2 regions of the Rothia sp. P4278 genome follow, and region 1 is predicted to be linked to the other one. Evidence: predicted binding sites of a transcription regulator. Region 1 holds the regulator's gene; the other holds the start of a gene.
The links. The regulator HrcA, encoded in region 1, represses chaperone genes, less so after heat shock. The targets are predictions, from matches to a motif close to TTNGCACTCGNNNNNNNCGAGTGCNAA.
Positions count from the first base shown of each region.

Region 2: a site for HrcA is predicted at 3,780-3,806, ahead of groES (co-chaperone GroES). Genes of this name have one in related genera too.

Region 1 covers NZ_JBLXXU010000001.1:456,740-462,041, reverse strand. The annotation lists gene ACN085_RS02065 (16S rRNA (uracil(1498)-N(3))-methyltransferase) at 92-853, opposite strand; gene dnaJ (molecular chaperone DnaJ) at 863-1,978, opposite strand; gene hrcA (heat-inducible transcriptional repressor HrcA) at 2,036-3,028, opposite strand; gene ACN085_RS02050 (DUF3097 family protein) at 3,178-4,029, shown strand; gene ACN085_RS02045 (DUF4870 domain-containing protein) at 4,189-4,605, shown strand; gene hemW (radical SAM family heme chaperone HemW) at 4,666-5,302, opposite strand, start outside.
Region 2 covers NZ_JBLXXU010000002.1:80,728-86,029, forward strand. The annotation lists gene ACN085_RS04440 (acyltransferase family protein) at 1-1,524, opposite strand, end outside; gene groL (chaperonin GroEL) at 1,738-3,333, opposite strand; gene groES (co-chaperone GroES) at 3,388-3,678, opposite strand; gene ACN085_RS04455 (MFS transporter) at 3,917-5,128, shown strand; gene ACN085_RS04460 (THUMP-like domain-containing protein) at 5,121-5,302, shown strand, end outside.

The sequences.
Region 1 (5,302 bases):
ACTATTTGAAGAAAAAACGGGTTTTGCGCAGAGTGATATTGAACAGTTCGCCAACTCAAGGTAAATCTCTTGAAAGCTGGCAATGAACTCTTTACCAGCGACCCAGGGCAAGATTCAGTGCCGAAATAGCGGCAGCTCCGGCTGTTGAGCTACGGAGCACCTCGGGGCCAAGCAATACGGTGTGTGCGCCGGCTTGTTCCAAGATCTCAAGCTCCCGAGGGCTAATCCCACCCTCCGGCCCCACCACAAAATAGACCTCCTCAACATCCGGGCTAAGGTGCTCTGCCAAAGCCTGTGAAAGTCGGTAGTTTGCCTGCTCATGCAGAAGTAGAAAGAGCGCCCGCTCCCCCAATTCCTGGGTCAAATCGGCCAGATCAGCCGTGCTGTGGAGCTGATAGACAGGCGGGAGCAGTGCCCGCCTAGACTGCTTGGCTGCGGCTTTGACCGTGTTCTGCCACTTGGCATGTGCTTTTGCTGCCCGCTCCATCTTCCAACGAACAATTGAGCGGTCGGCACTCCACGGTACAATACCGTGAGCGCCCAGCTCGGTGGCCATCTCAATAGCCTGGATATCTCGGTCGCCCTTGGCCAGAGCCTGAACCAGGTAGATCGAAATACCTAGCTCATCGAGCGCCAGCGACTGAACCGTTAGCAGCAAACCGCCGTCTACTGTGCCCTCCACCCTTGTGACGGCCCGGTTGCCCAAGCCGTTGACCAGGTCGATCCCCTCGCCTAACTCCGCACGTTTGACGGTCTTGGCGTGGTGGCCCTCATCGCCTAGGAGACTGTAGGCGGCACCTGGGACCAAGGACTCAAAATCTTCGGGCGAGATGTAGTAGACGGCGTTGCTCATAACGAGTTCCTACTTGAGGTGGTCTTTGAGGCGGGAGAAGAACCCACCCTGCTTATGGGTCACGGTTTCACTCATCTTGAGATCTTCTCCGCGCAACTCCGAGAACTGCTTAAGCAGGTTCTTTTCTTCATCGGTGAGCTGGGTAGGGGTACGGACCTCAACCTGCACACGCAAATCACCGCGGCCACCACCGCGCAGGTGGTTAACACCCAGGCCCTTGAGCGTGATGACATCGCCAGACTGAGTGCCGGCTGGAATCTGTATCTCCTGCGGCCCGTCGAAAGTCTCCAAGGTGATGGTAGTGCCCAAGGCGGCAGCGGTCATCGGAACCCCTACCGCCGCAATGAGGTCATCGCGTTCGCGTGAGAAAGTGGGATCGGCCGCTACACGAAGCTCAACGTAGAGGTCACCATTAGGTCCGCCGGCGGTGCCTGCTTCACCCTGCCCCGCTAGACGAATACGGGCGCCATCGGTTACGCCCGCAGGAATCTTGATGGTCAGGGGCTTGCGTTCACGCACACGACCCTCACCATAGCACTCGGCGCAGGGGTGCTTGATAACGGTTCCAAAGCCACGGCAGCTGGGGCACTCAACAGGCTGAACGACAGTACCCAAGATGGACTGAACCTGGCGCTGCATGTAGCCCTGGCCACGGCAGGTTTCACAGGTTTCGGGGTGGGTACCCTCAGCGGTTCCCTCGCCCTTACACAGGTCGCAGGTCACAGCGGTATCAACGGTGATGGGCTTATTGGTGCCAAAGACAGCGTCTTTAAGGTCAATCTTGACGTTGATAAGAGCATCCTGCCCCTGACGAACCCGGCTCTGCGGCCCGCGCGGAGTCGCGTTGAAAAAGGTCTCAAAGATATCCTGGAAACCACCAAAGCCGCCCGCCCCGTTAAAGCCGCCGGCTGTGCCGTTCTCGTTACCGGTTTGATCATAAATCCGGCGCTTTTCAGGGTCAGAGAGCACATCGTGAGCTAGCGAAACACGCTTAAATTCCTCAGCGGCTTCCTCAGAAGGGTTAATGTCGGGGTGCAGCTGGCGGGCTTTCTTGCGGTAGGCCTTTTTGATTTCTTCGGGGCTGGCATCGCGCGATACACCGAGGGTTTCGTAGTGACTGCTCACAGTTCTCTCTTTCAGGGTCATGGGGTACTACTAAATATGTGGAGGCAAGAAGCTGTTTTACTCCTGCCCCAAAATCTTTGACAGGTAGCGGGCTACGGCATTCACCTTTGAGACGGTTCGGGCGTAGTCCATACGTGTTGGCCCTACAACACCAACGTGTGCCTTTCCTCCAGGGCCGTAGCTACTTGCAACAACTGAGGTCTCGGCCAGCGATTTCTCCCTGTTTTCTGAGCCGATGCTGACCGCAAAACCGCGCTCATCGTGTTCCATAGTTGCCAAAAGCTTAAGGAGCACCACCTGCTCTTCAAGGGCATCGAGTACAGGTGCAATACTACCGCGAAAATCAACGGTTGACTCTGCCAGGTAGGCTGTTCCCGCTATCAGCACCTGAGAGGATACACCCTGAGCTGCCAGTAGCTGAACGGCCTGGACGAGGCTGAGCATGAGCTTGCTGCGCGGGTGAGGAGCCAGCGCCTGAGCCACCTGGGACAGAGGCTGACCCGAAAAGGCCTCAATAAGCTGTTGCTTGATAGTGACCAGTTCATCGGCTGTATGCGGGCATGCTACCGTTCGTTGGGTGACCTGCCCGGTATCGGTAATCACTACCACTAGGACTGTGGATGTTGATAAAGAGACCAGCTCAACATGCCGTAGCGCAACCGTCGGGCCGGTCGGATACTGCACCATGGCGACCTGGTGAGTAAGCGAAGAAAGGAGCTGGACGCTACTTTTCATCATGTCATCCACGCTATCGGCGCTATCGAGCAGGGTATGGATTGCTCTCTTCTCCCCTGGTGAGAGCGGTCGCAAAGCCGATATCTGGTCAACGAAAAGCCGGTAACCCAGGTCAGTGGGCACTCTGCCCGCACTGGCATGTGGTGCCGATATCAGGCCCTGTTCTTCCAGAGCGGCCATGTCGTTGCGCACCGTGGCGCTAGAAACCCCCAACTGCCGCCGCTCAATGAGGGTCTTTGAACCAACCGGCTCCCGAGTATGCACGTATTCCTCGACGATAGCCTGCAAGACCTGAAGCCTGCGCGGATGGTCCATTTCACCTCCTGATGATGTGAGCTTTAAGGGTTTTTAGCACTGGGGATACCAGAGTGCTAAGTTACCCGTTAACTCTAATACCACTGCACTAGAATCAGAATTCAGTACGCTGATGGCTAAGGCACTTGGCCGTGTTTTCAAGGAGTTCAATGGATTATCGCGCTTCGTGGGGGTCAGCTGATCTGAGCGCCCACAAACATTCCCAATTACCCCGCGTGGTGCTCAAACCGGGGCTGGTTCTCGAAGATATGGTGAGCGGTTTTGTGGGTGCAGCTGTTTCGCTCCGCTCTGTTGGCAGTCACCGTATGGTAGGTCTTGAGGATCGGCATGGGCGGGTCAAGCAATTCCCCTTGGGCCCCGGCTTCCTCCTTGAAGGTCGACCGGTCAACCTTGTTGCTCCTGAACCGCAACAGGCTAAGCCCACCAAGCAGATTTCCCGATCCGGTTCTGTCGCCTTGGATAATGCCCCCGCTAGGACTGCCCGTGCCAGCCGAATTTGGGTCGAAGGTATCCACGACGCTGAACTGATTGAGAAAGTGTGGGGGCACGACCTGCGTGTCGAAGGGATTGTGGTCGAACCCCTCCACGGTCTTGATGATGTAGCCAGTGCCATTAGGGAGTTCGCACCAGCGCCCCACCGAAAACTCGGGATTCTAGTGGACCACCTGATTACCGGGTCTAAAGAAAGCCGTATAGCCGAAGCCGCGCTGAAAACCCCCGGCGCTCGCGGGAACGTAATGATTATGGGGCACCCCTTTGTCGATATTTGGCAGGCAGTTAAACCCGGCGTTCTTGGAATCGAGAAATGGCCCGTAATCCCTCGCAGCGAAGAATGGAAGCAGGGAATCCTCCGCCGACTCAACCGGCCTTACGCCAGACCCGAAGATATTCGAGCCGGATGGGACTCAATCCTAAAGCGCGTTAATACCTATACCGACCTTGAGCCGGCTCTGCTTGGCCCAGTAGAACAACTCATAGATTTTGTGACTCTTGAAAGCTAAACTTTCTCGGTAAATAATGTGATAAATATCGTGCGCTCACAAGACAAAAAGTCACTTATACCTATACCTTGTACACAAGCTATTGACTAGACTTGTCTGAGGCATGAACTTGGCATCGTGCCATCACTCGTATCCACCCAAGACCAAAGAGAAACCTTCTTGAAGACTGCAACTTCTCCATCGACCACCACCTACAAGGGGTCCTCAGCAACGGCATCGCACCTGTCCGTTAATGCTGACCGCAACATAGCGACTGCTGCCCACTTCGGTGGTGTACTCGGCTGTATCCCCTCCGCTGTTATCTACTACCTCTACCGGGGTCGCGGTCCTTTCACTGAGCAGGAATCACGTGAGGCGCTCGACTTCACCCTGCTTCCCACCATCGTTTTGGCTCTGGGAATTATTCTGAGTAACATCCCCGCTATCGGCTGGTTCTTCGGACTTGTAGCAGCTCTGACCTGGACCTACCTGGCTTTCTCAGCCCTTATTGCCGGCATTGTGGTAACTCGCGGTAACCCCTACCAGTACAAGTTCAACACTTTCCTTTTCACTAAGATTTTGAGCCGTAAAAAGTAGCCTCTGCTAATCTAAAAGTTCTGGGCCCCTACCTTATGCAGGTATGAGGCCCAGTTTTCTTTAGTACAGGTCGGGTAGTAGCTCCCTGGTCACGGCATCGCCTAAGAGCCGACCCTGCAGAGTGAGTCTGACCCGACCGTCAGCAAGGGCTTGCTCATCAATCAGCCCTTGACTTATAAGCCAGTCGAGGGACGAAGCTATATCGGTGCCCTGCCGGCCCTCCACCAGCCGGCTCACAGGTAATCCGTCGATGACGCGAAGCATGAGCATGATGTCTTCAAACCGTCGCGTTTCTTGACTTAAGACCTCGCGGGCCGCTGCGGGGCTTAGACCTTGCCTGACCCTTGTGGTGTAGGGAACTGGGTGCTTGAGGTTCCACCAGCGAGTCCCATCCACATGTGAATGAGCACCGGGACCAACCCCCCACCAGTCCTGGTTGCGCCAGTAGGCGTAGTTGTGGCGGCTCCTAAACTCCGGCGACTTAGCGTAGTTGGATACCTCATACCAGTGGTAGCCTTCTTCATCGAAGATTGCTTCAGCAAGAAGATACTTATCGGCCATAGCATCTTCATCGGGCATAGCAAACTCACCCCTACGAATTTGCGCGGCAAGTTTAGTCCCCTCCTCCACAATCAGGGAGTAGGCCGAGATATGGTCAGGCCCATAAGAAACTGCCGCTCGTACGGTCTGCTCCCAC
Region 2 (5,302 bases), on a different contig from region 1:
CGTAATCCACATCTGGGTGTGGGAGTTGCCCCAGGCAACCACCGTCCCGGTGGGATTGGGTGTCTGCACCACGAAGTTGCAGTCCCGCTCCAGGTATTCGGGTAGGTCAAGTTCGGGTGCGGCCTCGGTGCAGGAGGGGCCTAAATCAGCCCAGTCGGCATCCAGCACGGCCCGAATAGGGATTACGGTGGCGTCCTCGTCCCCTGTGTACTCGTAAGTGGAGTCCAGCATAGCGGCCCCGACGTTATTCGTTGCCCGGTGTTCTTCAGCGGCTACCGCCTGCCGGTAGATGGATGAGGTCCATGCGTAGGAGGGAGCCAGAGCCAGGCCCGCAAAGAGGGTAGCTGTGACAAACCCGGCGACGATGGAACGGTTGGGCCATGCCCAGTCCCGAAGCGGCTGCTCGACGGCTTTAGTCAAGGCCCAAGCTAGTAAACCAGAAATGAGGAGGAGAAGCAGTCCCGCGACGAAGCCAGCCTTGGCCTCTTTGGTCTGGGAGAGGTAGAAAATGAGGATTGGCCAGTGCACCAGGTACAGGGCATAGGAGAAACCGCCCAAAGCCAAGAGGGGGCGCCAGGTAAGTAGCTTTTCGGGGCCCCAGAGCGTGCCGGTATCCCCCGCCATGATCACCAGAGCCGCACAGAGGGTAGGCCAGAGCGCAACATAGCCGGGGAATGTACCGTTCACATCGAGTACAAACCCACAACTCACCAAGCCCGCAAGACCTGCCCACCCCATCAGAGCGCGCAAGTGCCGGGGCAGTTTGAGCGCAGGTAGCCAGAGCGCGACCAGGGACCCCAGCGCAAACTCCCACAGCCGGGCCTGGGTATTAAAGTAGGCGGTGGTCTGGTGGGCGGCAGTCTCGTCAATGGAATAGGACAGCGACAGGGCAAAAATCAAGCCGAAAGCAAGGGTCAACAGCCAGCGCGCCCAGCGTCGGCGCTTACCCAGGGGCAGGGCAAGGAGCAGGAAAATCAGCGGCCAGAGCACATACATTTGCCCTTGGACTGAGAGCGACCAGAAATGCCGGAAGGGTGAAGCCTGCGATGAATCCGCCGCATAGTAGTCCACGGCGTTCTCGATTGACCAGTAGTTGTGCTGGTAGAGGACCACAGATTTAGCTTCATCAATAATGGGTAGCCAACGCTCAGCCGGAATAAAAAAATAGGTGCCCAGAAGGGTCAGCAGAACCGTAATAGAAGCAAGTGGAAGCAGGCGTTTAAAGACATGAACCCAGTAGGCCAGCAGAGTTTTAGCGCCCCACCAGCTCCCCGGCTCAAGGATTTTACCCTCTTCCAGCTTTCGGGTGAACGAGCCAGTTAGCAAAAATGCAGAGATGAGCAGGAAGACATCCACGCCACCTGATACCCGCCCAAACCACAGGTGGTAGGCGGCCACCAGGAGCAGAGCCAGTGCCCGCAGCCCCTGAATTTCGGGGCGCCAGGCTCGTTCTGCCTGGAGGGTGACGGTTCGTATGGTTCCGGTAGAGGGCGCCCGGTGCTGGCGGAGTTGAGAATCAGTCATAGCTTCTAGCGCCGCGTAGTGCTGTGGGCTTCCTCCTTTCAGCCTACTGGTGCTCTGGCCTGCGACCTGCTAGCCAGGTCCAATCTTTCTAGCTCTTGCATCCTACCGCCACTTTCAGGTGTTTTGTTAATACAAATAGTTCTGCCCGCTACGGTGTTGGTCACCATAGCGGGCAGAACTTGAGGCGGCTGGTATACCTAGCGGACAGCTATTTTATTGAGCCTGTTCGTTCTCGTCCTCAGCGGGCTTCTCAACGACCAGGGTCTCGGTGGTCAGAACCAGCGCAGCAATGGAGGCTGCATTTTCTAGTGCTGAACGGGTTACCTTGACGGGGTCAATGACACCGCGAGCGATGAGATCCTCATACTCGCCGGTTGCGGCGTTAAAGCCGTGACCGATGGGCAACTCAGCGACGCGAGAGACAACGACGTAGCCATCCTGGCCTGCGTTCTCAGCAATCCAGCGTAGAGGCTGAACCAGGGCACGGCGCACAATGTCGATACCGACCTGGGCCTCCTGAGAGTCGAGCTTGACGCCATCCAGGGCAGCAAGCGCGTGAACCAGGGCGGTACCGCCACCGGCTACGATGCCCTCTTCAAGAGCTGCGCGAGTGGATGAAACAGCGTCCTCGATGCGGTGCTTGCGCTCCTTGGCTTCGACCTCAGTTGCCGCACCTACCTTAATAACGCCAACACCGCCGGCCAGCTTGGCCAGGCGCTCCTTGAGCTTTTCGCGGTCCCATTCGGAGTCCACGCGCTCAATTTCACTGCGAATCTGGGCGACGCGGTCAGCAACAGCCTCGGAGGTGCCACCGCCGTCAACGATGGTGGTGTTGTTCTTGGTAACTGTTACGCGTCGCGCTGAACCGAGCTGTTCCAGGGTGACAGCGTCCAGGGAGATACCCAGTTCACCGGTGATGACAGTAGCACCGGTCAGAACGGCAAGGTCCTGGAAGATTGCCTTACGGCGATCGCCAAAGCCAGGAGCTTTGAGGGCCACAACATCCAGGTTGCCGCGGAGCTTATTGACCACCAGGGTGGAGAGGGCTTCACCGTCCACGTCCTCGGCAATGATAGTCAGCGGCTTCTTGGCCTGAACAATCTTTTCCAGGACGGGCATAATCTCGGCAACGGTTGAGATCTTGCCCTGGTAGAGCAGAATAGCGGTGTTTTCCAAGACAGCTTCGGCACGCTCGGGGTCGGTCACGAAGGAGGGTGACAGGTAGCCCTTATCGAACTGCATGCCTTCGGTGACCTCAAGCTCAATCTCGGTGGTTGAGCCGTCTTCAATGGTGATAACGCCATCCTGGCCGACCTTAGAGAAAGCCTCGGACAGCAGTTGACCAATTTGAGGTGACTGGGCAGAGATAGCGGCAACGTGAGCCACTTCTTCGCCCTTAACTTCGCGGGCATTCGCCAGAAGGCGCTCAGCAACCAGCTTGGCTGCCTGCTCAATTCCCCGCTTAATCTCACCGGGGGCGGCACCAGCGGCAACGTTCCGCAAGCCTTCGGCAACCAGTGCCTGAGCCAGAACGGTTGCGGTGGTGGTGCCGTCACCAGCAACGTCGTTGGTGCGGGTTGCTACCTCTTTAGCCAGCTGAGCGCCGAGGTTCTCGTAGGGGTCCTCCAGCTCGATTTCGCGGGCAATGGAGACACCGTCGTTGGTGATGATGGGCGCGCCCCACTGCTTATCAAGAACCACGTTACGGCCGCGGGGGCCCAGGGTTACCTTGACAGCGTTGGCCAGTTTATCAACACCGGCCTGTAGGTGCTTACGCGCCTCATCGTTGAATTCAAGCTGTTTTGCCATGAATCCTTACTTCTTTCTTTGGGTACTAACGGGTGTGGTAGGTTCCGCTAGAACTTAGGAGACAACAGCCAGAACGTCGCGGGCTGAGAGGATCAGGTATTCAGCGCCACCGAACTTAACTTCGGTACCGCCGTACTTGGAGAAGATGACAAGGTCGCCTTCTGCTACATCTACGGGGATGCGGTTGCCCTTGTCGTCGATGCGGCCGGGGCCTACAGCGATAACCTTGGCTTCCTGGGGCTTTTCCTTGGCGGTGTCGGGAATAACCAGGCCGGATGCGGTGGTCTGCTCTGCTTCGACGATCTGGACGACAATGCGGTCTTCGAGGGGCTTGATGTTTGCCACGAGGTACTCCTTATGAGAAGGCTTAAAAATAGAAATTATGGGGTGACCGGTGCTGCAGCGCCCGGTGCTGGTATCGTCGCGGTCTTACCTACCGGGCATCTTTAGCACTGTAAGCGGTCAAGTGCTAACTAAAACTTTAGGCCGGTAATGGCTCAGGGGGCAAGATACGGCGCAGGTTTCGCACACAGCGCACCTTTTTGTGTGTTATAGACTACTTTCTGGTGATGTGGAGGTACCCGTGCTCAAACTGATTTTCTGGCCCGTTCTAGTTCCTACCGTCCTCTTTTCAATGGGGCTAGGTGCTATCGTTCCCATTCAGATTCTGGCAACGATCAGGCTCGGGGCTTCTCCCGCCTTAGCAAGCTCGTTAGTAGCGGTTGCAGGTGTCTTTGCTCTACTCTGTACCGTGCCAGTTGGCGGTACCATCGACAGGGTAGGCGACAAACGAGCCATGACCTACGCCACCACCAGCGCGGCTGTTTCTTTCCTCCTCAGCGCCCTCATCCTCATCTTTCCCTCTCCTTGGGCCCTGGGCCTCTACGTTCTGGCCTACCTCGCTCGGGTTCCCTCGCAGGTAGCCTGGGGCCTCGCCCGCCAATCAGTCCTTGCCGAAACCGTTGCCGAAAGTGACCGGGGCAAGGCCATGACTGCCCTGGGTGGTGCCCAACGCGCAGGCTCACTCGCTGGTCCTCTCGTCTCGTCCCTGCTTCTGCTCTGTTTACCGCTCTGGTCAGTTTTTCTCTTCGCCCTAACCGCTGTCGTCCTAGCCACACTATGCCTGCAACTTCGCAGACTCAACAGCGCCTTTGACAGCGCAACACAAGCCGCTCAATCCGCCCGTTCCGAGGAAAGCACCGAGCTAGCAGTGCGCTGGAAAGCCGTCTGGTGCGCGGGCCTGGCGGTAGTTGCCCTTTCGCTCTTCCGCGTTACCCAGCCCATTGTGGTTGCCCTGTGGGGCCTGCACATCGGCTGGTCCGACGCCCAGATCGCTCTAGCCATTGCTTTAGGCTCTGCTCTTGAGATGGTCCTGATGGTCCCCGGTGGCTACCTCAAAGACAGGGTAGGCCGCTCCGCTGTTCTAGCCCTCTGCCTTTCCTTCTTTGGTGCAGGCTTCATCGTTCCACCCTTAGCAACCAGCCATAGCGGGTTTATTGTGGGATTGATTCTCATGGCCATCGGAAACGGATTTGGTGCAGGCATCAACATGACCATCGGAGCCGACCTGAGCCCCAGCACCGGGCGTGCCCGCTTCCTCAGTAAGTGGGCCATGTTCTCGCAGGCGGCAGTAGTAGCTGGGCCTCTGGCTATCTCCGGAACGCTTCTGGTCTTCTCCTTACCTGCCGCCTGCACCCTCATCGGCGGACTCGGCCTTACCGGTGCGGTGTGGGCTCTCGCTAGCCAACCCATCACCAAACTCCCCACCGGCACTAGAATGGTAGGCAATGACTAGCCTGACCCCCGCCCCAGCCCACCCATTCACGCACGAACAGCTTGCCGCTATCGACGAGTTCACCCCCTACTCCACCGACCGCGCTCTAGCAGCAGCCAGCACCCTGCGCTCACGCGGCTTCAGCCCAGAAGACAGTTCAGCCATACTCACCCAGGCAAAGCTCCGCACCCAGGG